4 regions of the Streptomyces sp. MK37H genome follow, and region 4 is predicted to be linked to each of the others. Evidence: riboswitches for the same ligand, from Rfam matches in the RefSeq annotation. Region 4 holds a riboswitch; each other region holds the start of a gene.

Region 1 (7,943 bases), on a different contig from region 4:
CGGCTCGCGGCGCGTCTGGGCGACGTCCCGATCGGGGTGTTCACCGCCGACTGGACCCTGGTGTGGTGGAACGCCATGTGGAGCGCCCTGCACGGCGACCCCACCGTCCTCCCGGCCGCCGAACGCAACCTGGCCCGCGCCCTGTTCGGCACCGGTGCCGCCCGCGCATCGGTGCTCCGCGTCCGCCCCGAGCGCGGACACGACGCCTTCGAAACCTCGATCGTGGCCGACCTCAAGGACGCCGTCTCCCGCTATCCCTCCGACACCCGGCTCGCCCGCCTGGTGCGGGAACTACGGGCGGAGTCCGAGGCCTTCGCCCATCACTGGGCCACCCGGGCGACCGCCGCCCAGCACACCGCCGACCGCAAGAGGATCCGGCATCCGGAGATCGGCGACATCCTGCTCGACTGCGATGTGCTCATCGTCCCCGGCGCGGATCTGCGCATGGTCACCTACACGGCGGCGACCGGAAGCAGCGACGCGGGCAAGCTGGACCTGCTGCGCGTCACCGGCACCCACACCGCCATGCCCCGCTCGTGACCGGTCCTGTTACGGCGGCGTGGGGTCGGCATCGGGGCCGGAGCGCGTGGCGCCCCGGCCCCGGCCGGGCGTCCGGGTCAGGACGCGGGCAGCTCACCGCGGACCGTACGGGCCGCGGTGACCAGGTTCTCCAGTGAGGCGCGGGTCTCCGGCCAGCCGCGGGTCTTCAGACCGCAGTCGGGGTTGACCCACAGACGCTCGGCGGGGATGGCCTTCAGGCCCGTCCGCAGCAGTTCGGCCGCCTCCTCCGCGCTGGGCACCCGCGGGGAGTGGATGTCGTACACCCCGGGCCCGGCCTCGCGCGGATAGCCGTGGGCGGCGAGCTCGCGGGCCACCTGCATATGGGAGCGGGCGGCCTCCAGGCTGATGACATCGGCGTCGAGGTCGTCGATCGCCTGGACGATGTCGCCGAACTCGGCGTAGCACATATGGGTGTGGATCTGGGTGTCGGGGCGTACGCCGCCGGTGGTGAGCCGGAAGGCCTCGGTCGCCCAGGCCAGATAGGCGGGCCGGTCCGCGGTGCGCAGCGGCAGGGTCTCGCGCAGCGCGGGTTCGTCCACCTGGATGACCGAGGTCCCGGCCGCCTCCAGGTCGTTCACCTCGTCGCGCAGGGCGAGCGCGACGTGCCGGGCGGTGTCGCCGTGGGGCTGGTCGTCGCGGACGAAGGACCACGCGAGCATCGTCACCGGTCCGGTGAGCATGCCCTTGACCGGGCGGTCGGTGAGGGACTGCGCGTACGCCGTCCAGCGCACCGTCATCGGCTCGGGGCGCGAGATGTCACCGGCCAGGATCGGCGGGCGGACGTAACGGGTGCCGTAGGACTGGACCCAGCCGTGCTGGGTGGCCAGATAGCCGGTGAGCCGCTCGGCGAAGTACTGGACCATGTCGTTGCGCTCGGCCTCGCCGTGCACCAGCACATCCAGGCCGGTCTTCTCCTGGAAGGAGATCACCTCCTGGATCTCGGCCCTGATGCGCTCCTCGTACCCGGCCGTGTCGATCCGGCCCCCGCGCAGGTCGGCGCGGGCGGTGCGGAGTTCGCCGGTCTGCGGGAAGGAGCCGATGGTGGTGGTCGGCAGCAGCGGCAGGCGGAGGTGGGCGCGCTGGGCCGCGGTGCGCTCGGCGTACGGCTGGGAGCGCCGGGCGTCGGCCTCGGTGACCGCGGCGGCGCGGGCGCGGACGGCCGGGTCGCGGGTGATGGGGGAGTTGGCGCGGGAGGCGAGGTCGGCCCGGTTCGCGGCCAGCTCGGCGGTGATCGCGCCGGTGCCGCGGGCCAGGCCCTTGGCGAGGGTGACGATCTCCGCGGTCTTCTGCCGGGCGAAGGCCAGCCAGCGCAGGATCTGCGGTTCGATGTCCCGCTCGGCCGTCGTGTCGAGGGGGACGTGCAGCAGCGAGCAGGAGGCGGCCACATCGACCCGGTCCGCCAGGCCCAGCAGGGTGCCGAGCGTGGCCAGGGACTTCTCCAGGTCGTTGACCCAGATGTTGCGGCCGTTGACGACACCGGCGACCAGCCGCTTGCGGGGCAGCCCGCCTACGGCGGCCAGCGCGGCCAGATGCGCCGCGGCGGCCTCCGTGAAGTCCAGCGCCAGCCCCTCGACCGGGGCCTTGGCCAGCACCGGCAGCGCCTCGCCGAGGCGGTCGAAGTAGGAGGCGACCAGCAGCTTCGGGCGGTCGCTGAGGGCGCCGAGGTCACGGTAGGCGCGGCCGGCGGCGTGTCGCTCGGCCGGGGTGCGGTCCTGGACCAGGGCCGGCTCATCGAGCTGCACCCACTCGGCACCGGCCGCCCGCAGATCGGCCAGGACCTCGGCGTACACCGGAAGCAGCCGGTCCAGGAGGGTGAGCGGCTCGAAGTCGGCGGGCGCGCCGGGCGCGGGCTTGGCGAGGAGGAGATAGGTGACGGGGCCGACGATGACCGGCCGCGCGGTCAGCCCGAGGGCGAGGGCCTCCTTGAGCTCGGCGACCTGCTTGGCGGAGTCGGCCGCGAACACCGTGTCCGGACCCAGCTCCGGGACCAGATAGTGGTAGTTGGTGTCGAACCACTTGGTCATCTCCAGCGGCGCCACATCCTGCGTGCCCCGCGCCATCGCGAAGTACCCGTCGAGCGGGTCGGCGGCGACCGCGTCCCGGTGGCGGTCGGGGATGGCGCCGACCATGACGGTGGTGTCCAGCACATGGTCGTAGTACGAGAAGTCGCCCGTGGGGACTTCGTCGATGCCCGCCCCGGCCAGTTGGAGCCAGTTGGCGCGGCGCAGTCCGGCGGCGGTGGCCCTCAGCGCGTCGGCGGTGACGCGGCCCTTCCAGTAGCCCTCGATCGCCTTCTTCAGTTCCCGGTTCGGGCCCTGGCGGGGGTAGCCGTACACGGTGGCCCGTGCTGCCGCGGCTGCGGACTCGGTGGTCACGGAGATCTCCTTCGCGAGATGAATCCCTGAGGTCCCGGCGACGGGAGGAGAGCGCGAAGGGTGACGGACCGGACGCCACGACTTCGCGCGGCAGGCGCGCGGTCGTCCGCCTGGTGCATGTTCGCCGACCCGCCCTCGAGGTCACCGGGATGTCCGCGCACGGGTGGTCCGTACGCGGGCAGATGGCAGGTCTTCGGACTCACGGGCACGTCCTCCTCAGGAGGACACCTACTGGCCGTCGCTTCCCAGACCCTCTCACCGGACCCAGTGCGTATGACGGCGGTCGTTCCCGCTCACCGCTGCGGGGCAGTCCCGGAATTCCACCGGGTTCCCTCTTACGACGCGTCCCGCCTGGCGGACGGGGCGAACCAGCTGCACCAGCCAGCCTACGGGGCCGTCCGGCGGTGTGCGGGGTCCCGTCCGGTATTCGGGATGGTGAGGTGGGACACGGTGGACGCACTCGCGTACGAAGGCGTGGCGGACGCGCGAGTACGGCTCAGTGCGGCACGGGGAACCCCCGGTCACGTCGGCCGGGGGTTCCGCCCCTCACGGGCTCGTGGAGCGGGAGGTCAGCATGAGCTGGAGTCCGACTGGCCCACCAGATTGACCGGAACGGTGACGAAGGAGAACTGGTTGCTGGCGCATACGCCGGGGAAGGTCGTGGTCGTGCTGCTGGTGTTATTGACGGTGGCATCGGGGCCGTCCTCCGCGACGGCACCGGTCGCGCCGACGGCGAGGGACGCGGCGGTGAGAGCGAGCGTGGACAGGGCGGTCCGCATACGCATGGGAACTCCTTGCTGGGGATGAGCGGCCGGAAATGACCGGCTTCGCATGCATGGTGCCCCTTTGTCGGGCGGATCGCGGCCCAACGTCCCCCCAATGGGGTAAGCCGGTGCCCTCGGCCGTCCGGGCGGCCCAAGGACGCGTCATCCGCCGAAGCGTCACTCGTTGTCACGTCACCCGCCGCCTCGCCATCGGCCGCCGCGTCACCGCCGCCGAGCCGTGCGTCGTCCGCCGGGGCGCAGGGCGGGGTCGTCGTAGGCCGCCACCCCTCCGGCCGCCCCTCCTCTGTGTGGGGCAACCCGCCGCGCGGCCGTCGCGCGCTCCAGCTCGCCCTGCGTTCGGACACCGTCGAGCAGGGCGAACGCCAGGCCGCGCGGCTGCTCGCCGCCATCGGCGCGGCGGGCGCGCCGCTCGCCGCCGGGCTCGGCGAGCTCGAGGAGCCGGTGGCCGCCCAGCGCCGTCTGGTGGCCGACGCCTCCCATGAGCTGCGCACCCGCTGACCGCGCTGCGCACCAACGCCGAACTGCCGGCTCGCGCCGACCGGCTCTCCGCCGCCCAGCGGGACCGGGCCGCGTCGGCACGCCATGCTGTACAACACTCCGCTCAACTTCGTGCTCACCGGTGACTCGCTGGACCGGAACGGCCGTGAACTCGCCGCGCTCCAGAGGTACTTCGCGCCCCTGCACAAGGCGGCCGGTACCGAGCCCCTGACCGGCTTCCGGGCGCTGACCGCCGATCACACCGTGCAGCGCACCGTCTTCGGCGACGGCCCCCGCACCGTCACCGCCAACTTCGGCAGCGCACCCCACAAGGGCCTGCCCGGCGGCTGTGTGGACGCCAGGCTCCGCGGCGACAGCGCGCCCCGGCGGCTGTGCCCGGCCACGCTGAGAGGAATCGCCGGGTAACCGCGTGGCGCCATCGGCGCACATGGCGATGTTTCCGCGATTACCGGGCATTGCCCGTCCCATCGTTAGAGTCGGCCCTCACTGCACTGCGGGCCGACCCTGCGAGGTTTACTGAGCGATGGCATATCCGATGGCCGGGGCCGATGGCGTGCCCGCGAGACCGCATTTTCCCGAGGTCGAACTCGACATCCTGGACTACTGGGAGAAGAACCACATCTTCCAGGAGACCGTGGAAGCGCGGAAAGCCGAAAACGCCGAAGAATTCGTGTTCTACGACGGGCCGCCGTTCGCCAATGGCCTGCCGCACTACGGGCATCTGCTGGCCGGTTACGCGAAGGACGTGGTGCCGCGCTATCAGACCATGCGCGGCCGCAGGGTCGAACGGCGCTTCGGCTGGACCTCGCACGGGCTGCCCGCGGAACTCGACGCCGAAAAGCAACTCGGCATCACCGCCAAGTCCGATATCGAGCGCATGGGCGTCGAGCGGTTCAACGAGGTGTGCCGTACGACGGTGATGCGCTATACCGGCGAGTGGCGCGACTACGTCAATCGGCAGGCCCGTTGGGTCGACTTCGACGAATCCGTCAAGACCCATGACCTCGACTACATGGAGAGCGTCATGTGGGCGTTCAAGACCATGTGGGACAAGGGGCTCATCTATCAGGGGCATTCGGTTTCCTGGTATTGCGCGCACTGCGAGACCCCGCTGGCCAACGCCGAGAGCAGCGGCCGTATCGACGGCAGCGACACCCATCGCGAGGTGCCGGGCACCACCGCGGTCGTGGGCGTGACGCTGGACGGCGGCGAGCTGCTGCTGGTGGAGTCCGAGCAGCCCTGGGCGCTGCCGGGCGCCACGGCGGTGGCCGTGCACCCCGAGGCCGAGTACGCCGTGGTGGAGAGCGGCGGGCGGCGCCTGGTGGTGGCGGCCGACCGGCTCGACGCCCACGCCGATCTGGTGGGCGGCGGCCCCGTGGTCGCCCGGTGCAGCGGCGCCGAGCTGGCGGGCCGCCGCTACACACCGCTGTTCGACTTCTCCGCCACCGCCGACGACAGCCATGTCGTGGTGGCGGAACGCTTCGTGGACACAGGCGAGGGCACCGGCGCCGTGGCCGTCACCCCGTGTTTCGACGAGCGGGACCACGCCCTCGCCACCGAGGAGGGCATCGGCCGGACTTATCCGGTCGACTCCGCCGGCCGCTACACCGACGAGGTGCCGCCGTGCGCCGGAGCCCCGGTGCTGGAGTCCACCGAAACCGTGCTCGGCCTGCTGGAGACGAGCGGCGCGCTGCTGAACAGCCGGCCGCACACCCGCTCCCGGCCGCACTGCTGGCGCTGCGGCACCCAGCTGCTGCAACACGCCATCGCCACCTGGTTCGTCGCCGTCACCCGGCTTCGCGCCCGGATGCTCGAACTCAACGAGCGGATCAGCTGGACCCCCGAGCATGTGCGCGACGGCCAGTTCGGCAACTGGGTGGGCGGCGCCAAGGACTGGAACATCTCCCGCAACCGCTACTGGGGCGCCCCCATACCGGTGTGGGTGTCGGACGACCCGGCCCATCCCCGGGTCGATGTATACGGTTCCCTGGACGAGATCGAGCGCGACTTCGGCGTACGGCCCGGCGATCTGCACCGTCCGTACATCGACGAGCTGACCCGCCCCAACCCCGACGACCCGTCGGGCCGGTCGGTGATGCGGCGGGTGCCCGAGGTGCTGGACTGCTGGTTCGAGACCGGATCCATGCCGTTCGCGCAGGTGCACTATCCGTTCGAGAACGCCGAGTGGTTCGACCGCCACTCCCCGGGCGACTTCGTGGTCGAGTACTACGCCCAGACCCGCGGCTGGTTCTACAACATGCATGTCATGTCGACGGCGCTGTTCGACCGCCCGGCCTTCGCCAACTGCACCGTCCTCGGTGTGGTGCTCGGCCACGACGGACAGGCCATGTCCAAGGCGCGCAACAACTACCTCGATGTCAACGACGTCTTCGCCCGCGACGGCTCCGACGCCATGCGCTGGTTCCTCATGAGCTCGCCTCTGCTGCGCGCCCGGGACCTGGAGGTCACCGAGGCCGGCAGCAGGGAGGCCCTGCGCCAGGTGCTGCTGCCGCTGTGGAACGCCTGGCACTTCCTGGCCCTGTACGCGGGCGACACCGAGGGCCGCGTCCGCACGGACGCCGGCCATCCGCTGGACCGCTATCTGCTGGCCAAGACCCGTGACCTGGTCGAGCTGACCACCCGCGCGATGGACGAATACGACCTCTCGCGCGCCTGCTCCGCACTGCGGGACCACCTCGATGTGCTGACCAACTGGTACATCCGCTGCTCCCGCGACCGGTTCACCGCCGGAGACCGCGCGGCCGTGGACACCCTGCACACCGCGCTCGAAGTGCTGTGCCGGCTGATGGCGCCGCTGCTGCCGCTCATCACCGAGCGGATCTGGCGCGGGCTGACCGGCGGCCGGTCGGTGCACCTGGCCACCTGGCCCTCGGCGGAGGAACTGCCGTCCGACCCGGAGCTGGTGCGGGTGATGGACCGGGTGCGCGAGGTCGCCTCGACCGCGCTCGGCCAGCGCAAGAGCCACCGGCTGCGGCTGCGGCTGCCCCTGGCACGGCTGGTGATCGCCGACCCCGACGCGCTCGCGCTGGAGCCCTACACCGGGCTGCTCCGCGACCAGCTCAATGTCAAGGATGTCCAGCTCACCACCGATGTCTCCGCCCACGGCCGGATGCGGCTGACCGTCGACCCCCGCAAGTGCGGCCCCCGCCTCGGCGGGGCGGTGCAGGAGGTCATCCGCGCCGCGGCCACCGACGACTGGACCACGAACGAGGACGGAAACGTCGTGGCGGCGGGGCGGGAGCTGCTCGCCGGGGAGTACGAGCTGCGGCTCGCCGCCGACGGACCGGGCGCCGTCGCCGCGCTGCCCGGCGGAGCGGGGCTGATCGTGCTCGATGTCGAGGTGACCGAGGAGCTGGCGGCCGAGGGCGCGGCACGCGACCTGGTACGTGTGGTGCAGCAGGCACGCCGCGCGGCCGACCTCGACGTCTCCGACCGCATCGCGCTGAGTGTCGAGCTGCCCGAGGCGGTGGCGGCACGGATCCGGCCCCACGACGCGCTGCTGACGGCCGAGACCCTGGCCGACCGCCTGACGTACGGGCCCCTCACGGACGCCGGTCACGAGGGTGTCATCGGCGACGGCACCGCGGTCCGGGTGCGTATCGACAGGCTCTGACACGGCTCTGACACGGCTCTGATACAGGAAGAGAAAACGGATGACCCGTCTTGAAGGGCTTGTGAGCGCACAGGCCACGCGAACACCGGA
Region 2 (7,943 bases), on a different contig from region 4:
TGCGGGGTGCCGACGGAGCGCGTCATCACCACCTGGACGGCCCGGCAGCTGGTGGACTGGACCCGCACGCGTCGGCCCCCGCGCCGTGCGGGACACGGGAGTTGACGGCGGCTATACGCGAAAGGGGCGGAGACCTCGCCTATTCGCCTCGGCGCGCGGACCCTCACGTCGATGGCCGCCTTCGTCCTCACCCTGACCGGCGGCCTCTACGCCAACAGCCGCGCCCGTCGTGCCCTGGTCACGCTGATGGAGATGCGGGCGGACGCCGAGGCCGTCACGGACGCGGAGTCGGCGGACCGGCTGTCCGCCTTCCTCACCACTCAGCAGAGGAAGAACCCGACACGGCAGAAGGCCGACCGGCTGCCGGCCCTCTCCCACGGGCGGACCGGCGGCCACCCCGCCCCCCGCGCCCGTGCCGTCGCCGCCGCATGGGTCTTCGCGGCCGGCGTCTGCCTTCCGGCGATCGGCATCTCCTGGATGGGGTGTCCGTGTGACGGATGGTCAGCGCGGGTCGTAGGGGCGGGTCAGGGGCGGTCGCAGGTCGAGAGACCGGGCCGCCAGCGGCAGGCGATGGCGGCGAACCCGCCGTCCGCCGCGACCGGCACGGACAGGGTCTGCCCGCCGCGCACCACCGTGGGGGTGCGGACCAGACCGGCCGGGCCGTCCAGGATCAGATCGACCAGCCAGCGGCCCGGCTCCAGCCGCAGCGGCACCTCGGCGGTGTGCGCGGGGCCGGTGAACGTACCGCCGATGAACCACCGCGGGCCGCTGGCGCGGGCGAGCACCGCGCTCTCACCCGGCCGCCCCGCCAGCAGCCGGGTGCGGTCCCAGGTGGCCGGGATCTGCTCCAGGAACCGGCGGGCGAGCGGACGGGCGTCGTAGGACTCCGGAGTGCCCGCCAGGTTCTGGATCCCGGACTCGTAGAGCACCGAGAGGCCGACTTCGCCCGCGTCCGACGCCGCGTTGGGGCGCTGGGGCCGGTGGAAGGCCCCGGGGGTGAAGTCCATGGAGCCGATGACATTGCGGGTGAAGGGCAGCGTCGCCAGGTGCTGCGGGGTGTTGGTCCGCTTCTCCTCGCCGTTCACGCCCTCCATCGACATCACCTGCGGCCAGGTGCGCTGAATGCCCTTGGGGATCGTCGAGCCGTGGAAGTTGACGAGCAGATGGTGGGCCGCGGTGTCCTTGAGGATCTCGTCGTACCAGCGCAGCGTCTCCTGGGACTCGGAGTCCATGAAGTCGATCTTCACGCCCTTCACCCCCCACCGCTCCAGCGTGGGGAGCCACTGCTCGCGCTCCTCGGCGGTGTCGAGGTCACGGTGGTGGATCCAGACCTGGATGCCCACTTGCCGCTCGCGGGCGTAGTCCACGAGCTGCGGGATCCAGCTGTTGCGTTGCCAGTCGGGATCGGTGACGTCCCACTGGTCGGGGTCGAAGTACCAGCCCGCGTCCACCACCACATACGGCCATCCGCGCTGGGCCGCGTAGTCCACGTACCCCTGCTGCATCGACAGGCTCTGCCCGGCCGGCTTGCCGCCCGCGAGCCAGGTCCACAGCGCGGGGCCGGGCCGGATCCACGAGGTGTCGGCGACCCGTGACGCCGGTGCCAGATCGTCGGTGAAGGTGGACTGGGTGACGGTCGGCAGATCGCCCACGATCAGGGCGCGCCAGGGTGTGCTGAGCGGCCCGTCGGACTCGACCCGCTCGTCCCACAGGCCGATGCGGTACGTGGGCAGCCCCTGCTGGTGGATCAGCCGGGCGGCGGAGTAGCGGCCGGTGAGATCCGACTCCGCGATCAGGGCGTAGCCGCCGCCCGTCTCGAAGAGCGCCTGCGCCATGTACTCACCGGTGGGCGCGGTCGCCGCGGTGTACTCCTTGAACAGGTTCTCGTTGTCCTTGCGGTAGTCGCCGAGCCACGCGGTCGCGTCCGGGGGCAGGGTGAAGGCCGAGGCCTCGCCGAGGACATCGCCGCTGCCGGAGGGCAGGTCGTAGCGATAGGCGACCCCGTCGTCCGAGACCCGCACCACAAGGTCCAGCCGGGCGTTCCCGCCGCCCCGGAACCGGAAGCGGGACTCGGTCATCCGCGCGGTGCGCGAGCGCTGCTTGCCGACCGTCGACCGGTAGCGCTCCACGACGGTGCGGTCGTGGCGTCCCAGATAGCGCAGCCCGTGCGACAGGTCCGCCCGCTCGGTGACGATGCCCACGGGCGAGGGCTCGATCACCGTCCGTCCACCCCGGGACACCTGGAGCGTCAGCGCTCCCGAGGCGCCGTCAAGCCGCAGCTGGGCGAGGGGACCGGAGTGGGGCGAGGGGCCGCGCACGGTCCAGGCGGAGTCCTTCGCCTGTGCGGGCCCGGTGATGAAGAGCGTCATGGCCAGGACGCCGCAGAGCAGAAATGCCACTGCGGAGCGTCGGTAAGATCTCGGCATCGTTGCCTCCCGAGGCGGATACGTTACCGAGTCATCCGATAACTTGGGAGGGGTTGAGCGACATTACGCCCCGTCAAGGGTCGCTGGCGCATGAGAGATCGGATCTATGGCTTGGCTGCTTCCGGAGGCGACGCCACGGGTAGCGGGTCGGCTGACGGACCCGCGCACGGTCCGGCTGAGGAGGCGCACACGATGAGCGGCACGGCTCGGCCCGGCGACCCGGACCGGGAGACGGCGGACCCGGCGCCCGCCGGGCCCGAGGGCGGGGACCCCGCCTGCTGGCTGGAGAGGGTGTGCGCCGACTGCGGCGCGATCCAGGACACCGCCCGCTTCACTCGCTGTGCGCGGTGCGGAGCCCCGAAGGAGTGAGCGGGGCGCCCGGGATGCGATGATGCCGGGCGACAAAGGCGACGGCGGAACGAGGAAGCCGGTGTGACTCCGGCGCGGTACCGCCACTGTGATCGGCGAGCGGATCCCGAACAGGTCACTGCCCGCATACGCGGGTGGGAAGGCCGGGACGAGCATCGACCCGAGAGCCAGGAGACTCACGCGGTCGCCTCCTCGAGCGACACCGGGGCGGACTTCCCCGGAGGAGGGGTGATGCGTCGTGTCCGTAAGGCCGACCGACCCACTGCCGTGCCGGGTGACCGTGTGCCGGGACTGCTGTTGCGGCAGTCCCAAGGTGACCGGCATCGACCATGCCGCGCAGATCGCGCGGCTCGGTGAGGAGGCGCCCGTACGCGTCTCCGAGTGTCTGGACGTCTGCGACCAGGCCAATGTGATCGTGGTGCAGCCGTCGGCCGCCGGACGGGCCGCCGGGGGCAGGCCGGTGTGGCTCGGCCTGGTCAACGACCCGGATGCGACGGAGGACATCGTGGCCTGGGTCCGGGCGGGCGGCCCGGGGGTGGCACCGCTGCCCGACATCCTCGATCTGTACGCGTTCTCGCCGCGGGGGAGCGCCTCGGCCGAGCCGTCACCGGGCGGTCGCTGAGCGCCCGAAGTCGCCTGTGTGGCACGGGAGTTGGTCTTACGAGCAGAACTCTGGCGGCCTTGCACCCTGTGGGCTACCGTCGGTAACACGTTGCCGGTCGGTAACACGATTCCGTCGCGGCAACCCCCTCCGTACCTCCCGCACCCTCCGAACCCCTTCCGGAAGGCAGCTCATGGAGAACTCCACAGAGAATTCCGCGTCGCCCGCCCGGAACAGCGGGAACAGCGGGAACAGCGGGAACAGCGGGAACAGCGGGAACAGCGGGATCAGCGGGATCAGCCGCCGCCGCGCCCTGACGGCGGCGGGCGGTGTGCTCGCCGGCGCCGCGCTCGCCCAGGCGGCGGTTCCGGCCTTCGCCGCCTCAGGGGCCTCCTCGGACGCGGACGCCATCGTGGTCGGCCATGGGCTCGCCGGGCTGGTGGCCACGGCGGAGCTGGCGGCCGCGGGGCGCAAGGTGCTCCTCCTCGACCAGGAGCCCGAGAGCAACCTCGGCGGTCAGGCGTTCTGGTCCTTCGGCGGCCTGTTCTTCGTCGACTCCGAGGAGCAGCGGCTGATGGGGATCAAGGACTCCCCCGAACTGGCCTGGCAGGACTGGCTCGGCACGGCCGGCTTCGACCGCGGTGTCACCGACCCCGGTGGCCAGGACTACTGGGCCCACAAGTGGGCTGAGGCGTATGTGGACTTCGCCTCCGGGGAGAAGCGGTCCTGGTTGCACGGGCTCGGCGTGCAATGGTTCCCGATCGTCGGCTGGGCCGAGCGCGGCGGCGGTCTCGCGGACGGCCACGGCAACTCGGTGCCGCGCTTCCACGTCACCTGGGGCACCGGTCCCGCCGTGGTCGAGCCATTCGAGAAGAGGGTGCGGGCCGCCGCGAAGGACGGCCGGGTCACCTTCAAGTTCCGTCACCGGGTGGACGAACTGGTGGTCACCGGTGGCGCCGTCACCGGGGTGAGCGGCTCGATCCTGGAGCCGAGCGACGCCGCTCGCGGCAAGCAGACCTCGCGCACCGTGGTGGGCGACTTCGAGCTCAACGCCCCGGTGGTGATCGTCACCTCCGGCGGTATCGGCGCCAACCACGACCTCGTACGCCGGAACTGGCCCGACCGGCTCGGCCCGCCGCCGAAGTTCATGGTCACCGGCGTCCCGGCGTATGTGGACGGCCGCATGCTGGCGATCACCGAGAAGGCTGGCGGACGGATCGTCAACCCCGACCGGATGTGGCACTACACCGAGGGCCTCAGGAACTACGACCCGATCTGGCCGGGCCATGGCATCCGCATTCTGCCGGGCCCGTCGTCGATGTGGTTCGACGCGAAGGGCAGGCGCTTCTCCAGCCCCGACATCCCGGGTTACGACACCCTGCACACCCTCGGATCGATCACCGCCACCGGCTATGACTACTCGTGGTTTGTCACCACCCAGAAGATCATGGCCAAGGAGTTCGCGCTCTCGGGCTCGGAGCAGAACCCGGACCTGACCAACAAGGACATCCTGCAGCTCCTCTCCCGCATCTGGCAGACCCCCGAGCCGATCCAGCGGTTCCGGGACAAGGGCGAGGACTTCGTCGTGGCCAACAACCTGCCCCAACTCGTGGCAGGTATGAACAAGTTGACCGGCGACAACCTGATCGACCTGGCGGACCTCAAGCGGCAGATCGAGGCCCGCGACCGCGAGATCGAGAACCCGTACACCAAGGACGTCCAGGTCATGGGCATCCGCAACGCGCTCGCCTACCCCGGGGACACCCTCAGCCGCACCGCCTCCGCGCACCGGATCCTGGACTCGGGCGCCGGACCCCTGATCGCCGTGCGCCTCAACATCCTCACCCGCAAGACCCTCGGCGGCCTCCAGACCGACCTCTCCGGCCGCGTCCTGGACGCCTCCGGCCACCCGATCAGCGGCCTGTACGCGGCCGGTGAGGTGGCGGGCTTCGGCGGGGGAGGAGCGCACGGCTACCGCTCCCTGGAGGGCACCTTCCTGGGTGGCTGCCTCTTCTCGGGCCGCACGGCGGGCCGCGCGGCGGTGTCCGCGACCGCGGCCTGACCCGGTCGGCGGGCCGACGGACGCGGGCCTCGGTTCTCAGCTGCCGCGGTGGCCCTGGGACAGGGCTTCGGCGAGGTCGGCGAGGGTCTTCGCGAGGTCCGGGACCAGGGCGTCGGGGATCTTGTCCAGGACGCGGCGGCGGGCGCCGCGACACCGCCGCCCCGGCCGCCCGCGACCTGACCGCCCATGAAGTCACCCCCGTGCAGGGGGACTTCTCCCGGCCCGAGACCTGGCGGGGCCACCTGGACGGCACGGACGCGGTGGTGCACCTGCTCATGGACATGAGCGACCCGATCGGTGCCGACCAGCGGCTGTTCGCCGAACTGTCCGCCGCACAGGACCGCGACGGCCGGCGCCGCCACCTGGTGTACACCACCGGCATCTCCGCCTACGGCCGCACCGGTCTCGCCCTCATGGACGAGAACACCCCCGGCCATCCCGACAGCCCCCTCGGCTTCCGCTTCGGCCTGGAGAAGGAGCTCGCCGCCGGCGGTCTCGCGCACACCGTGGTCCGTCCCGGCTTCCTCTACGGCGGCCCGGCCGCCACCTCCATGACCGGCCAGTGGTTCGCCGCCGCCGAGTCCGGCAAGCCCGTCTTCTACGGTGACACCAGCAAGCGCTGGAGCTGGGTCCACGTGGACGACCTCGCCGACGCCTACGTCCGAGTCCTCGACCACCCCGACCGCCGTCGAAGGCGAGGTCTTCGTCATCGCCGACGACCAGCGCCTGAGCGCCCTGGAGATGCAGCGGATCGCCGTCCGGGCGGCTGGCCGCACAGGCGAGATCGGCCTCGAGACGGCCGAAGCGGGCGGCATGCCGCAGATGGCGGCCGACCAGGACGAACTCGTCAGCAGCGCCAAGGCCCACCGCCTGCTCGGCCGGCACCCCCGCCACGTCTCCTTCACCGACGCCCCCGCCACGCACTGCCGCGCCTGGAAGGCCGCACAGCCGGCCGTCTGAAGCCCGTGGCGCACCGGGCACGTGGGAGACTCGTCCCGCACTCCGCGGCCGACCGGGAGCACTCCCGGTCGGCCGCGCGCCGTGGCAGGGAGGACGCATTGGGCGGGGACGATCCGCACATCCATGTCGAGTCGAAGGTCGTCCGTGGCGTAGCCGCCGTCCGCGAGATGATGGCATCCACGTTCGGTCTGGTCGGTGACCTGCCGAGCCTCGTCGATACCGGATGCGGACTGCGGGCCCCGTACGCGATGACCTCACCGCGCCCGGAGAACGTCACCTGCCTCGCCTGCCGTGAGCATGCGCGGCAGGAGCATCTGCGCTCCGCGGACGAGGCTGAACGTCTGGGAGGGATGGCCGGATCGGCCATCAGCACGGCCCGGGCGAAGCCGGCCGCCGACAAGCATCGCGAGCTCGCGGAGAGGTTTTCCGGCCCGCGGAGTGCTGAATGACATCGCCGCACGCGGACGGCCTGCCGTAGCCGGACTCCGCTACGGTGCGGGGTCCGACTGGGCAAGGGTGTGCTCCACCGCTGTGCGCTGCGGCGGCGTCACGCCGTCTCGCCGCTGTCGGCGCCGCCCGGAGACGCCCGCCGGGGCGGTGAGGACGGCCAGGCAGGCGAGGACGAGTGCGATACCGCCCCAGCCGACGGCGGGGAGGCGTTCGCCGATGACCAGCACGGCGAGGACGGCCGCGACGGCCGGTTCCAGCAGGGAGAGCGTGGTCGCCGTGCTGGCGGGCACATGCGCCAGCCCCCAGCCGAACAGGACGTAGCCCGCGAACATGGGCACCAGCGCCATGTACGCCCCGACGGCCATGTTGGACCCGGAGTCGAGGAGCGGGGCGCCGGTGACCAGGAGGACGGGCACCAGGAGCAGCCCGCCCACGCCGAAGACCGCGCCCATCGCCGCGCGCGAGGTGACCCCCTGGGTGATCAGCCGGTGGGCCGCCCAGGAGTAGAGGGCGTAGGTCGTGGCCGCGATGAGGCCCAGCCCCACACCGAGCACCGTGGCGGCCGTGGATGCCCGCTCCGCGCCGCCAGGGGCCCCGGCGGCCTGGCCCGCGCACAGCAGGAAGGTGCCCAACAGGCCCAGGGCGGCGCCGAGTTTCCAGCGGCGCGTCAGCCGGCGCCGGTCCATGACCCGTTCGATCACGGCTGAGGCCAGCGGGGCCATGCCGATCGACACCACGGTGCCCACGGCCACTCCGGCCAGGTGCATCGCGCTGTAGAACGCCAAGGGGTACGCCGCCACCGAGACCGCGCCGAGCAGTACGGTGCCGCGCCGCGCACGCAGCCGCGGGGCCTGACGGGCGATGCGGGGAGCGGCGACCAGGGCCTGGAGCAGTCCGCCGAGGCCCATGGCGACGGCGCCGATGGCGAGCGGGCCGACGTCCGGGGCGAAGGTGGCCGCGGTGCCGGTGGTGCCCCACAGCACGGACGCGGCGAGCACGCACAACGATCCGGCGCCCGCTGAAGAGCGGGCGCCGTGTCCGGGGGCCGTCACAGGCGCTCCAGCAGGGCCGCCGC
Region 3 (5,722 bases), on a different contig from region 4:
GCCCGTACCCTGTAGGGCGACGCATCACGGTTGAAGGAAGGCATACGGCGGACGATGTCGCAGCAAGGGACGAAGCAGCGGGTGGACGACGAGTTCATCGTGGACACGGAGGACTGCGAGGAGCGTGAGCGGGCCTTCCGCGAGCGCGGCACCGCCCGCCCGATCACCGTGTACGGCAACCCGGTCCTGCACAAGGAGTGCCGGGACGTGACCGTGTTCGACGAGGAGCTGGCACGGCTCGTCGACGACATGTTCGCCAGCCAGCGGGCGGCGGAGGGCGTGGGCCTGGCCGCCAACCAGATCGGTGTCGACCTCAAGGTCTTCGTCTACGACTGCATGGACGACGAGGGCGTTCGCCATGTGGGCGTGGTGTGCAACCCGGTGCTGGAGGAGCTGCCCGCCGAGCGCCGGGTGCTGGACGACTCCAACGAGGGCTGTCTGTCGGTCCCCACGGCGTACGCGGAGCTGGCCCGCCCCGACTACGCGGTGGTGCGCGGCCAGGACCTCGACGGCGAGCCGATCGCGGTGCGCGGCACCGGCTACTTCGCGCGCTGCCTCCAGCACGAGACCGACCACCTCTACGGCTACCTCTACATCGACCGGCTCTCCAAGCGCGACCGTAAGGATGTGCTGAAGCAGATGGCCGAGGGCACCGCCCGCTATGAGACGGTGCCGAACGACTGAGTGTGCCGTACCTCACAGGGCGGGCCGGACCCCTCGGAATCCGGCCCGCCCTGTTGATGTCAGAACTCGTCCGACATCAGAAGCCTGACATCAGAAGCCCGACATCAGAAGTCGTCGTCGAAGGCGACCGACCCCTCGACCGCGACCTGGTACGCCGAGGCGCGCCGCTCGAAGAAGTTGGTCAGCTCCTGGACGTTCTGCAGCTCCATGAAGGAGAACGGGTTCTCCGAGCCGAAGACCGGGGCGAAGCCGAGCCGCTGCAGGCGCTGGTCGGCCACGCACTGCAGATACTCCTGCATCGACGCGGTGTTCATGCCCGGCAGCCCGTCCCCGCACAGATCGCGGGCGAACTGGAGCTCCGCCTCGACGGCCTCCTTCAGCATGTCGGTGACCTGCCGCTGGAGCTCGTCGTCGAAGAGGTCCGGCTCCTCCTCGCGGACGGTGTCCACGACCGAGAAGGCGAACTCCATGTGCATCGACTCGTCGCGGAACACCCAGTTGGTGCCCGTCGCCAGGCCGTGCAGCAGCCCGCGCGAGCGGAGCCAGTACACGTAGGCGAAGGCGCCGTAGAAGAACAGCCCCTCGATGCAGGCCGCGAAGCAGATCAGGTTGAGCAGGAAGCGGCGGCGGTCCTCCTTGGTCTCCAGCCGCTCGATCTTCTCCACCGAGTCCATCCAGCGGAAGCAGAACTCCGCCTTCTCCCGGATGGAGGGGATGTTCTCGACGGCGGCGAAGGCCGCGGCGCGGTCGTCCGGGTCGGGGAGGTAGGTGTCCAGCAGCGTCAGATAGAACTGGACGTGCACCGCCTCCTCGAAGAGCTGCCGCGACAGATACAGCCGCGCCTCGGGGGAGTTGATGTGCTTGTAGAGCGTCAGCACCAGGTTGTTGGCCACGATCGAGTCGCCGGTCGCGAAGAAGGCGACCAGACGGCCGATCAGATGCTGCTCACCGGGGGAGAGCTTGGCGAGGTCGGCGACGTCGGAGTGGAGGTCGACCTCCTCCACCGTCCAGGTGTTCTTGATCGCGTCGCGGTAGCGGTCGTAGAACTGCGGGTACCGCATCGGCCGCAGGGTGAGTTCGAAGCCCGGGTCGAGCAGGTTCTTGTGGTGCTCGGCCGAGGTGTTCGCGGTGGTCATCTCGGATGCGGTGGGCATTACTGGCAGGCCTCGCAGGACTCGGGGTTTTCCAGGGAGCAGGCGATCGCGTCGGCCTCGACCGGGGCCGCTTGCGCGGGAACGGTGACGGCGGGGGCGGCCGCGGCGGCGCCGCCCCGGGCGCTCTGGGCGATCCGGGTGGCCGGACGCGAGCGCAGGTAGTACGTGGTCTTGATGCCGCGCTTCCAGGCGTACGCGTACATCGAGCTGAGCTTGCCGATGGTCGGCGAGGCCATGAAGAGGTTCAGCGACTGGCTCTGGTCGAGGTACGGGGTGCGGGCCGCCGCCATGTCGATCAGGGCGCGCTGCGGGATCTCCCACGCGGTGCGGTACAGCTCCCGTACGTCCGCGGGCACCCAGGAGAAGTCCTGCACCGAGCCGCCCGCCTCGCGCAGCGCCTCACGGGTCTGGGCGTCCCAGACGCCCAGCTTCTTGAGGTCGTCCACCAGGTAGGAGTTGACCTGCAGGAACTCCCCGCTGAGCGTTTCGCGCTTGAAGAGGTTGGAGACCTGCGGCTCGATGCACTCGTAGACGCCCGCGATGGAGGCGATGGTCGCGGTCGGCGCGATCGCCAGCAGCAGCGAGTTCCGCATCCCGGACTTCGCCATCCGGGTGCGCAGCGCCTGCCAGCGCTCCGGCCAGGTGGCCACCGCGTCCGGGTAGTGGTCCGGGTGCAGCACACCGCGCGCGGTGCGGGTCTCGGCCCAGGCGGGGTGCGGGCCGTGGCGCTCGGCGAGCTCGCAGGACGCCTCGTACGCGGCGAGCATGATGCGCTCGGAGATCCGCGTGGAGAGCGCCGTGGCCTCGGGCGAGTCGAACGGCAGCCGCAGCCGGAAGAAGACGTCCTGGAGCCCCATGAGGCCCAGACCCACCGGGCGCCAGCGAGAGTTGGAGGCCCCGGCCTCCTCCGTGGGGTAGAAGTTGATGTCCACCACGCGGTCGAGGAAGGTCACGGCGGTGTGGACGGTGGCGTCGAGGCGCTCCCAGTCCAGCTGCCCGTCCTCGCCCAGGTGGGCGGCGAGGTTGACCGATCCGAGGTTGCACACGGCGGTCTCGCCGTCGTCGGTGACCTCCAGGATCTCGGTGCAGAGGTTGGAGGAGTGGACGACCCTGCCGGGCTCGGCGGTCTGGTTGGCGGTGCGGTTGGCGGCGTCCTTGAACGTCATCCAGCCGTTGCCGGTCTGCGCGAGGGTGCGCATCATCCGGGCGTACAGCTGGCGCGCCGGGACCTGCTTGACGGCCTTCCCCTCGGCCTCGGCCCTGCGGTACGCGGCGTCGAACTCCTCGCCCCACAGGTCCACCAGATCGGGCGCGTCGGCCGGGGAGAACAGCGACCAGTCGGCGTCCGCCTCGACCCGGCGCATGAACTCGTCCGGGATCCAGTGGGCGATGTTGAGGTTGTGGGTGCGGCGGGCGTCCTCGCCCGTGTTGTCCCGCAGCTCCAGGAACTCCTCGAGGTCCGCGTGCCAGGTCTCCAGGTAGACACAGGCCGCGCCCTTGCGCCGGCCGCCCTGGTTGACGGCGGCCACCGAGGCGTCGAGCGTGCGCAGGAACGGCACGATGCCGTTGGAGTGCCCGTTGGTGCCCCGGATCAGCGAACCGCGGGCCCGGATGCGGGAGTAGGACAGGCCGATGCCGCCCGCGTGCTTCGACAGCCGCGCCACCTGGTGGTAGCGGTTGTAGATCGAGTCCAGCTCGTCCAGCGGCGAGTCCAGCAGATAGCAGGACGACATCTGCGGATGCCGGGTGCCGGAGTTGAACAGCGTGGGGGAGCTGGGCAGGTACGACAGCGTGCTGGTCAGCCGGTAGAGCTCGGCCACATCGTCCAGCGCCCGCTCCGAGAGGTTCTCGGCGAGCCCGCAGGCCACGCGCAGCAGGAAGTGCTGCGGGGTCTCGATCACCTGACGGGTGATCGGGTGGCGCAGCAGATAGCGGCTGTAGAGGGTACGCAGCCCGAAGTAGCCGAAACGGTTGTCGGCGCCGTCGGCCAGGGCCCGCTCCACCAGCGCGTCCAGCCGCTCGGCGTGGGCGGCGGCGAACTCCGCGGTGGAGTCGGCGAGCAGGCCCTCGCGGTGGCCCACCTGGACGGAGGTGGAGAAGGAGACCGCGCCCTGCCCGGCCGCCTCCTCCGTGATGGTGAGCGCCAGCAGCCGCGCCGCGAGCCGCGAGTACTCCGGCTCCTCGGCGATCAGCCCGGCCGCCGCCTCGGTCGCGAGCGTGCGCAACTCCGCCTCGTCCGAGCCGGGATGACGGCCGCGCAGGGCGGCGGCCGCGACCTTGCCGGGGTCGGTGGCGGGCAGGTCGGCGGTGAGTCCGGTAAGAGTCCGTAGCAGGGCGGTCCCGGGCGCGTCGTCCGCTGCCTGAGAAGCCGCCTGCGCTGAAACCGGATCGGCGGGCGCGATGGTCACTGAGGTGCTCTCCCTCGCTCGGCTGGACCGCGAGGGGTGGTGCGATGGGCGCGTACGGGCATGCCGATGCCGCACTCCTCGTACGCCAGGCACACCACGCAGCGTCCATCGGCCCAACCCTCGAGGCCGGGGGACGTGTTCACAGGGCTGTCGGCAGGTGCTCGGACTCACGGGCACGCCGAATTGAGCGCACACGTACACCGTTGCGGGACAGTTCCGGATTCCCACCGGATTCCCCTGTGGCGACAGCGAGGACGAGCATACATCTTGTGTCGGCCGACGCACGCACCCCCATATCTTGTGTCGGAGCTGCGGAGTTTCGCATGAATGTGCTAATGCGTTCCGGAGGTGGCCCGTGACCTGGGGCGTGCGGCGCGGGGCGTCACAGCTCCACGGTGAAGGCCCAGAGGGTGAGGTCCGTGCCGGGCAGGGGCGCCCAGTCGCGCTCCGGGGCACGGGTGAAGCCCAGCCGCTCGTACAGGCGGTGGGCGGCGGTCATCGACCGCTGGCTGCTGATCACTATTCGCCGCAGGCCCAGTGCGCGGGCCCGGTCCAGGCAGGCTCGCACGAGCGCTTCGGCGGCGCCGCGGCGGCGGGACTCGGGGCGGACGGCCAGCATCCGGAACTCGCCCTCGCCGGGGCGGGCCAGCTCCGCGTACGCCCCGCCGTGCACGGCGAACGCCACGGCGCCCAGGACCTCGTCGCCCGCCGCGTCCGCCGCGACCAGCAGCTCGGCCTCGGCGGCCCGGCGGCGGGCGTCGCGCAGGGTGGCGAGATAAGGATCACTGTCCCCGAAGTCCAGGAGGCCGTCCCCCAGATACACCTGTGCGGTGAGCTCTCCGATTCCGTCCAGCTCCTCGTCCCGCGCGCGTCTGATCGTGATGTCCATGCCCGCAGTCTGCCGCAGACCACTGACAGCCGGGTCGCCGGGCGCGGGGTGTGGGTCCTCGGCGTCACTGGGTGACGGCGGTGATCACTCCGGTGGAGCCCGCGCGCTTGTTGGCGGCGTCGGCTTCCTGGTGGGTGACGTAGCGCCGGACCGTACCGTCCGGCAGTGTCAGCTCATAGACGACAACGGGTTGAGGCGGCCATTGAGCCGCTGTTCCGCCGCAGTTGCAGGCCATGGTTGCCCTTCCTTTCCCTCGGGTCGTTGTGGGGGGCGGTGGGTCAGTCCAGCCATCGCGAGGCGACACCGGCCAGGTAGGAGAGCGTCAGGGCGGTGGCCGGGAGGTGGAACCACGCGGTGGTGTGCAGCAAGGAGGCGTAGACGGCGATCGCGGCGGCCACCCATGTGCTGGTGCACCAGCCGCAGTTGACCAGGTAGGTGGGGCGGGAGTCGTCGCCGAAGCGGTCGGCGACCCAGATCCTGAACCCGGCCGCCAGGGTGTCCTTGGTGATGAAGCGGGTGATCCGGCAGGTGGTGCCGAGGGCGAGAAGGAACGCGGCGAGGCTCATCGGATCGTTTCCTCCCCGGGT
Region 4 (7,943 bases):
GCGAACCCTTCGGTACGACGCTCCGGGCGGACGAGCCCCCAGGCGGGCTCCGGCCCCGCTCCGGGCACGATGGCGGTGCGGTGGAACTCATGGCCGCGCACCCGTGTCCCCGCGGCGGCGAGTGAGGTGTCGGAGACGGCCACGGCCTCACGGTAGCCCAGCGTCAGACGTTCCGACATCCGTGCTTTCGCGGCCAGCACCCCGCACATCGGCTCCCCGTCCAGCGAATGCGCCAGATACAGCAGTCCGGCACATTCGGCGGCGATGGGCGCGCCGGACGCGGCGAGCCCGGCGACGGCGGTGCGCAGCGGCTCGTTCGCGGACAGCTCGGGGGCGTAGACCTCCGGGAAGCCGCCGCCGATCACCAGACCGCCGGTGCCCTCCGGGAGGCGCTCGTCCCGCAGCGGGTCGAAGGGGACGACCCGCGCCCCGGCCGCCGTGAGCAGCTCGGCGTGCTCCGCGTACGAGAAGGTGAACGCGGCCCCGCCCGCCACGGCGACCACCGGCCGCGCCGCCCGGTCGTCCCGGCCCCCGGCACCGGGGACGGCGTCCATCGCCCGGTGTATCTCCTCCTCCGGATCCCAGGCCCGCCCGGACAGCGGCGGTGCGCTGCGGGCCAGCGCCAGCAGCCCGTCGAGATCGCAGCCCTCCCGCACCCGCGCCGCCAGCGCGGCCGCCGAATCGACCGCCTCCGCATGGCGCTCGGCCACCGGCACCAGACCCAGATGGCGGCTCGGGGCCCGCACCGCCCGCGTCCGGCGCAGCGCGCCGAACACCGGCACCCCGCACCCCTCCAGCGCCTCGCGCAGCATGGCCTCGTGACGGTCCGAGGCGACCTTGTTGAGGATCACCCCCGCGACCCGCACCTCGGGGTCCCAGGAGGCGAAGCCATGCACCAGCGCGGCCACCGACCGCGACTGCGACGACGCGTCCACCACCAGCACCACCGGCGCCCGCAGCAGCTTGGCCACATGCGCCGTCGAGGCCAGCTCGCCCTGCCCGGCCGCCCCGTCGAACAGGCCCATCACCCCCTCGACCAGGGCCAGATCGCAGCCCGCCGCCCCATGCTGGAACAGCGGCGCGATCCGGTCCGGACCGCATAGATAGGCGTCCAGATTCCGGCCCGGGCGCGCGCCCCCGGTCCGCGACCGGCCGGCCCCCGAGGCGCCCGAAGAGGCGGCCGAGGAGATCGCCAGCGCGTGATAGCCAGGGTCGATGTAGTCCGGGCCGACCTTGTGCGGGGACACATCCAGACCGCGCTCCGCGAAGGCGGCCATCAGCCCCGCCGTGACCGTCGTCTTCCCGCTGCCGGAGGCGGGCGCCGCGATCACCAGGCGCGGGACACTCACCACTCGATGCCTCGCTGGCCCTTCTGGCCGGCGTCCATCGGATGCTTGACCTTGGACATGTCGGTGACCAGGTCGGCGAAGTCCAGCAGCTGCGCCGGTGCGTTACGCCCCGTGATGACCACGTGCTGCGTCCCGGGCCGGTCCCGCAACACCGCCACCACCTCGTCGGGATCCACCCAGCCCCAGTGCATCGGATACGCGAACTCGTCCAGCACATAGAGCCGGTATGTCTCCGCCGCGAGATCGCGCTTGACCTGCTCCCAGCCCTCGCGTGCGGCCTCCTCGCTGGAAGCCATGTCGCGCTGGACCCATGACCAGCCCTCGCCCATCTTGTGCCATGCGACGGTCCCCCCTTCGCCCGAGTCGCCGAGGACGCGCAGCGCGCGCTCCTCACCGACCCGCCATTTCGCGGACTTTACAAATTGGAATACACCGACCGGCCAGTTCTGGTTCCACGCCCGCAGCGCCAGCCCGAACGCCGCGGTCGACTTGCCCTTGCCCTGACCGGTGTGGACGAGCACCAGCGGACGGTTGCGGCGCTGGCGGGTGGTCAGCCCGTCGTCCGGCACGACGGTCGGTTGTCCTTGCGGCATCAGGCGGCCCTCCGAGGGTTCGAAACGGTTCGTACATCGCGCACCAGCGCGGTCACGCTGTCCGCGCGCAGCTCGTCGAGTGTCACCGGCGTGCCCCGCAGTTCGCGGGCGAGCGCGCCCGCGAGCCCCAGCCGCACCGGCCCCGACTCGCAGTCCACGACCACCGAGGCGACCCCGTCGCCCGCGAGCATCCGCGCCGCGCGCCCGGCCCGCTCGACCGGCGTGGGACCGCCGGACCGGCGCGCCTCCGTGGCCCGCCCGTCGGTCACCACGACCAGCAGCGGACGGCGTGCGGGATCCCGCAGCCGCTCCACCCGCAGCACCTCCCGGGCCTTCAACAGCCCGGCCGCCAGCGGCGTACGGCCGCCCGTCGGCAGCCGCTCCAGCCGTGCGGCGGCCGTGTCCACCGACGAGGTGGGCGGCAGCGCCAGCTCGGCGTCCGCGCCCCGGAAGGTGATCAGCCCGACCTTGTCCCGCCGCTGGTAGGCGTCGAGCAGCAGCGACAGCACCGCGCCCTTGATCGCGCTCATCCGCTTGCGCGCGGCCATCGAGCCCGACGCGTCCACCACGAAAAGCACGAGATTGCCCTCCCGGCCCTCGCGCACCGCCTCGCGCAGATCGTCCCGGCGCACCAGCAGCCCGGGGCCGCGCCGTCCGCGTGCCAGCTGATGCGGGGCGGCCGCCCGGACGGTCGCCGACAGATGCAGCGCGGAGAGCGTCCCCCGCGGGCGGCGCGCTCCGGTGGTGCGGCCGTGCGCGCTGCGGGCGCGTGAGCGACGGCCTGCCGCGCCCTCGCCCAGGCCGGGGACGTCGAGCCGCCGGGTCCGGAACGGTTCGGCGGCGCCCACGGCCGCCCGCTCACCGCCTGCCCCGCCCGCCCCGTCGTCCGCTTCGCCCGGCCCACTGTCGACGTCGGCCGGGGCGGAGTCGGGCTCGCGGTCGGCCGCCTCGTGCTCACCCGTGCGCTGGTCGGGTACGGACGGCTCGGGTTCGGCGGGCGGCGCCTGCTCCCGCGCCCCGTCACCCGCGCCCTCCTGGGGCCCGTCCTCGGGGCCGCCCGGGTCGTCCGGCCCGGAGCCGCCCGGCCCGTCCTCGGGGCCCGGGTCCGGATCCGGCTCCGGGTCGTCCTCCTCGAACTGCCGCAGGATCTCGTCGAGTTTGTCCTCGTCGAGGCCCGGCGCGTCGAACGGCGCCCGCCGCCTGCGGTGGGGGAGCGACAGCAGCGCGGCCCCCCGTACGTCCTCGGTCCGGACGTCGGTGCGCCCCGCCCAGGCGGCCAGCGCGGTCGCCGTACGGGCCGTCACGATGTCCGCGCGCATCCCGTCCACCTCGAACCCGGCGCACACCGCCGCGATCTGCCGCAGCGCGCGGTCGCCGAGAGCCACCCGCGGCAGCAGCGCGCGGGCCGCCGCGATGCGCTCCCGCAGGGCCTCCTCGTCCGCCGCCCAGCGCGCCGCGAACCCCTCGGGGTCCTCGTCGTACGCCAGCCGCCGCCGCACCACCTCGACCCGCTCCTCGGTGTCCCGGGACGCCGCGACCTCCACCGTGAGGCCGAAGCGGTCCAGCAGCTGCGGCCGCAGCTCGCCCTCTTCGGGGTTCATGGTGCCCACCAGGAGGAAGCGCGCCGCGTGCCGTACGGACACCCCCTCGCGCTCCACGTAGGAGGCGCCCATGGCGGCCGCGTCGAGCAGCAGGTCGATCAGATGGTCGTGCAGCAGATTGACCTCGTCGACGTAGAGCACCCCGCGGTGGGCGTCCGCGAGCAGCCCGGGCTCGAACGCCTTCACGCCGTCCGACAGCGCCCGCTCGATGTCGAGCGCGCCCACCAGCCGGTCCTCGGAGGCGCCCACGGGCAGTTCGACCATCCGCGCGGGGCGCGCCTCGCCCGTACCCGGCTCATGGGGCCCGTCCGGGCAGGACGGGTCGGGCGCGGCCGGATCGCAGGAGAACCGGCACCCGGCCACCACGTCCACCTCGGGCAGCAGCGAGGCGATCGCTCTGACGGCGGTGCTCTTGGCCGTGCCCTTCTCGCCGCGCACCAGGACGCCGCCCACGGCGGGCGAGACGGCGTTGAGGAGCAGGGCGAGCCGTAGGCCGTCCATGCCGACGATCGCGCTGAAGGGGTAGGTGGTGGTCACGCGGCGATACCTCCTGGGGTGCGTGGGCACAGCGGTCCGGTGTGGGCGTGGGGGGTCGTCATGTCGTCTCCCCTGGCGCCCCCGGAGGGACGAACGGCAGGCCCTCCGGGACGCCCTCCTCGATGAGCCGCAGCAGCGCGTCCGTGTCGGCGTGCTCCTCGATCAGGTCGCCGAGGCGGTCGAGCTGCTCCTCGCGCAGCTCGCCGAAGCGGGTGTCCGGCGCGGGGACGAACGCCCGGCCCGCCGCGGCGGCCACCCGCCGCAGAAACGCCCGCCGGAAGCCGTCGCTCTCCAGCGAGCCGTGCCAGTGCGTGCCCCACACCGAGCCCACCCGGCAGCCGTCCAGGAAGGGCTCCTCGGCCCCGTCCAGCAGCTCGGCGACCCCGTGGTGGATCTCATAGCCCTCCACCCGCTCGCCGAGCGCCTCGCCCACCGGCCGGGCCAGGGTCTTCTCGGCCGCGAACCGCACCCGCACCGGCAGCAGCCCGAGCCCGGCGACCGTCCCGGCCTTCGACTCGACCTCGTCCTCGATGCGCTCGCCGAGCGCCTGGAAGCCGCCGCAGACGCCCAGCACCGGACGGCCCTCGGCGGCCCGCCGGGCGATCGCGTCGGCCAGCCCGCGCTCACGCAGCCACTCCAGCGCCCTTACGGTGCCCCGGGTGCCCGGCAGCACCACCAGGTCGGCGTCGGCCAGCTCCTCGGGCCGGTCCACGAACCGCACGATCACACCCGGCTCTGCCGCCAGCGCGTCCACGTCCGTGAAGTTGGACATCAGCGGCACGGCGGCCACCGCGATCCGCAGGACATCCGCGCCGTAAGGGGGCGCCACGACGCTCTCCCGCACCGCGCCGCGCAGCGACACCCGCAGTCCGTCCTCCTCGTCGATCCCCAGCCCGTGGGCGAACGGGAGCACCCCGACGGTCGGGCGCCCGGTGAGGTCGCGCAGCGTCTCCAGACCGGGCTCCAGAAGGCTCACATCGCCGCGGAACTTGTTCACCAGGTAGGCGGCCACATGCCGTTGGTCCGCGGCCGACAGCAGCGCGGTCGTGCCGAAGAAGGACGCGAAGACGCCACCGCGGTCGATGTCCCCGACCACCACGACCGGAAGCCCGGCGGCGCGCGCCAGGCCCATGTTGACGATGTCGGTGCGGCGCAGATTGATCTCGGCCGGGCTGCCCGCGCCCTCGCAGATCACCGCGTCATGGGCGCTCCGCAGCTCCTCCAGGCACTCCGTGACGGTCCCCAGCAGCGCCTCCCGCCCCGCGGAGGGCTTCTCGCCGGGCGAGGGTGCTCCGGGCCCGCCGAAGTACCCGCGCGCGCTCAGCTCGCCCACCGGCTTGCCCAGCAGCACCACTTGGCTGCTGCGGTCGCTGCCCGGCTTCAGCAGGACCGGGTTCATCAGCGCGCTCGGCTCGACACGCGCGGCGGTGGCCTGCATGGCCTGTGCCCGCCCGATCTCCGCCCCCTCCCGGGTGACGAAGGAGTTGAGCGACATGTTCTGCGCCTTGAAGGGAGCCACGCTGACGCCCTTACGGGCGAGCCACCGGCAGATCCCGGCCGTCACCACGCTCTTGCCCGCGTCGGAGGTCGTACCCGCGACGAGCAGCCCCCCGCCGCGTGCCCCGGAACCGTCCGTGCCGCCCTTACCGCGTATCCCGCTCATCCGTCACCCCTTCCCAAGGCCCGGGGTCGCCCCGTCAACGCCCTCAGGACCGGCCGGGCCGCTATGGACACCCCGAGGGCCAGGACGCCGACGCGCCGCGACAGCCGTATGGCCCGCTCGATGTCGGCCGACTCCACCGGCCGCCCGCCGGAGTTGAGTACCGGCCGGTGCTCGACCCGGCCGCCGTACGCGAGGGTGCCGCCCAGCCGGACGCCGAGCGCGCCCGCGAAGGACGCCTCCACGGGGCCCGCGTTGGGGCTCGGATGGCGCCGGCCGTCCCGCCGCCAGGCGCGCCAGGCACCGCGCGGATCGGGGCCCGCGAGCGTCGCCAGGGTCGCCGTAAGGCGCGCGCCGGGCCAGCCGGCCACATCGTCCAGCCGGGCCGCCGCCCAGCCGAACCGCCGGTAGCGCGGCGACTTGTGGCCCACCATGGCGTCCAGGGTGTTGACCGCGCGGAATCCTATGAGCCCCGGCACACCGCCCACGGCGCCCCACACCAGCGCGCCCACGACGGCGTCGGAGGTGTTCTCGGCCACCGATTCGACCACCGCGCGGGCGATCCGCGGCCCGTCCAGCGCCTGCGGATCGCGGCCGCACAGATGCGGCAGCCGCTCCCGGGCGACCTCGAGGTCCCCGGCGGCCAGTGCCCCGCCGACGGCCCGGGCCTCACGGCCCAGGCTCGTGCCGCCCAGCACAGCCCAGGTGGCGGCGGCGGTCAGCGCGACCTCCGCGCCGCGGCGGCGGCCCAGGGCCCGTACGGCGCGGGTCAGCAGCGCGGCACCGGCGGCCGCGCCGCCCGCGCACAACGCGGTGTGCAGGGCCCCGTAGCCCCGGTGGTCGCGCCACAGCCGGCGCTCGGCGGCCGCGGCGGCACGCCCGAACGCGGCCACCGGATGGCCGCGGCGCGGATCACCCGTGGCCAGGTCGCCGAGGAAGCCGAGGACCGCACCGCACGCGAACGAGGCGTGGTCGGCACGCATCCGTCAGGCCGCCGTCACGCCTCGGCGCGGCGATACGGAACCAGACGGGCCGGAGAGGCCGGAAGAGTCGAATCGGACAGGGAGGGCTGGCGGCGTGGCGATGCCGGGCATGGCGGTATGTCCTCACTCAGGGTCCTCGCCCTGGTTCGACGTGACCGGCGGTGAGAGTCTCCTGGCTCCCGGATCCGCGGCCCTCCCGGTCTTCCAGCCCCGCGTACGCGACGAACCGTACGGACGAGCCGTGACCCCATACAGGCGATGGGAAGGTGCTCCCCGGTGACAGTGGCGGGACCGCGCCGGATTCTCACCGGCTTCCTCTCCTGCCGCCGTTTGGCTCGGGAAGTCCACCATGGGCCGCGAATGGCCGTCAACTCGCATATGACCCATGACGCCCGAGTGTGCCGAGCCACACAGACAACCGCCCCTCACAGGACGGCCGCCGGACGGTCGGCGCTGGTCAGCGCCACCATCCGGCGGCCGGTGGGTCGTTCGGGGAAGCGGGGTCCTCAGGCGACGATCAGATAGATGCCGTACGCCACGACCGCGGCGCACACCGCGAAGCAGGCGTACGCGCCGGTGCGCGCGAGCGGTGAGCCGCCCACCGCGCCCCCGGGCACGGCGGCGGCCGTGCCGCCCTGCTCCGGCGCCGCCTTACGGGAGGTGCCGACGATGCCCAGGGTGAAGACGCCCACCATGGCGACCGTCACCGCGAGGCTGATGCCGAAGACCTGGCCGAGTGCCGCCCAGTCGATGCTCATGTTTCCTGGCTCCTTAGCGGGTGGTGCTGCTCGCGGCGGCGGGGGTGGGGGTCTGCTCGGGTGTGTTCTCCGAGGTGACGTCCTCGGGGGCGGCGCTCGCCGCTTCGGGGGCGGCGCTCGCCGCACCGGCGGGCGGCGGGGCCACGGACCGCAGGGCGGCCGTGACGGCGCCCACCGGCTCCTGGGCGCCGACCTCGTTGACGTTGGTGTGGTCCACGGGCTTGCGGCGCGACAGCATCCAGATCGCCCCGCAGGCCAGGACGGCGAGCACGGCCACCGCCGTGATTCCCGCGTTCCCCTGGTCGGCCAGGAGCGCGGCGGCGCCCGCCACCAGTCCGGCGGCCGGCAGGGTCAGCACCCAGGCGACCACCATGCGGCCCGCGGTCGACCAGCGCACCACGGCGCCCTTACGGCCGACACCCGCGCCCATGACGGCGCCGGAGCAGACCTGGGTGGTGGACA

What was found. A riboswitch is a leader RNA that binds a small molecule or an ion and turns the genes downstream of it on or off. The one in region 4 is predicted to bind cobalamin.
Region 1: it holds a riboswitch for cobalamin, as region 4 does, so the genes downstream of both, metE (5-methyltetrahydropteroyltriglutamate--homocysteine S-methyltransferase) here and GWI24_RS24525 (cobalamin biosynthesis protein) in region 4, are expected to answer to the same signal.
Region 2: it holds a riboswitch for cobalamin, as region 4 does, so the genes downstream of both, GWI24_RS00870 ((2Fe-2S) ferredoxin domain-containing protein) here and GWI24_RS24525 (cobalamin biosynthesis protein) in region 4, are expected to answer to the same signal.
Region 3: it holds a riboswitch for cobalamin, as region 4 does, so the genes downstream of both, GWI24_RS38485 (ribonucleoside-diphosphate reductase subunit alpha) here and GWI24_RS24525 (cobalamin biosynthesis protein) in region 4, are expected to answer to the same signal.

The regions. Positions count from the first base shown of each region.
Region 1 covers NZ_JAAAYH010000036.1:21,930-29,872, forward strand. The annotation lists gene GWI24_RS08440 (helix-turn-helix transcriptional regulator) at 1-540, shown strand, start outside; gene metE (5-methyltetrahydropteroyltriglutamate--homocysteine S-methyltransferase) at 618-2,936, opposite strand; cobalamin riboswitch at 3,103-3,324, opposite strand; gene GWI24_RS08450 (hypothetical protein) at 3,506-3,721, opposite strand; gene GWI24_RS08455 (hypothetical protein) at 4,007-4,219, shown strand; partial or broken gene GWI24_RS08460 (glycoside hydrolase) at 4,301-4,624, shown strand; gene ileS (isoleucine--tRNA ligase) at 4,743-7,853, shown strand; gene GWI24_RS08470 (amino acid adenylation domain-containing protein) at 7,894-7,943, shown strand, end outside.
Region 2 covers NZ_JAAAYH010000002.1:28,702-36,644, reverse strand. The annotation lists gene GWI24_RS00885 (PHP domain-containing protein) at 1-105, shown strand, start outside; gene GWI24_RS00880 (glycoside hydrolase family 97 protein) at 525-2,426, opposite strand; gene GWI24_RS00875 (hypothetical protein) at 2,619-2,795, shown strand; cobalamin riboswitch at 2,844-2,973, shown strand; gene GWI24_RS00870 ((2Fe-2S) ferredoxin domain-containing protein) at 3,034-3,417, shown strand; gene GWI24_RS00865 (FAD-binding dehydrogenase) at 3,590-5,458, shown strand; gene GWI24_RS46025 (hypothetical protein) at 5,507-5,638, shown strand; gene GWI24_RS00860 (NAD-dependent epimerase/dehydratase family protein) at 5,635-6,867, shown strand; gene GWI24_RS00855 (DMT family transporter) at 6,907-7,866, opposite strand; gene GWI24_RS00850 (TetR/AcrR family transcriptional regulator) at 7,917-7,943, opposite strand, start outside.
Region 3 covers NZ_JAAAYH010000485.1:719-6,440, reverse strand. The annotation lists gene def (peptide deformylase) at 55-684, shown strand; gene GWI24_RS38490 (ribonucleotide-diphosphate reductase subunit beta) at 789-1,820, opposite strand; gene GWI24_RS38485 (ribonucleoside-diphosphate reductase subunit alpha) at 1,838-4,246, opposite strand; cobalamin riboswitch at 4,381-4,542, opposite strand; gene GWI24_RS38480 (GNAT family N-acetyltransferase) at 4,629-5,135, opposite strand; gene GWI24_RS38475 (hypothetical protein) at 5,200-5,370, opposite strand; gene GWI24_RS38470 (hypothetical protein) at 5,414-5,701, opposite strand.
Region 4 covers NZ_JAAAYH010000187.1:4,717-12,659, reverse strand. The annotation lists gene GWI24_RS24545 (cobyrinate a,c-diamide synthase) at 1-1,352, opposite strand, end outside; gene cobO (cob(I)yrinic acid a,c-diamide adenosyltransferase) at 1,346-1,942, opposite strand; gene GWI24_RS24535 (putative cobaltochelatase) at 1,942-4,080, opposite strand; gene GWI24_RS24530 (cobyric acid synthase) at 4,139-5,743, opposite strand; gene GWI24_RS24525 (cobalamin biosynthesis protein) at 5,740-6,723, opposite strand; cobalamin riboswitch at 6,889-7,042, opposite strand; gene GWI24_RS24520 (hypothetical protein) at 7,230-7,481, opposite strand; gene GWI24_RS24515 (inorganic phosphate transporter) at 7,495-7,943, opposite strand, start outside.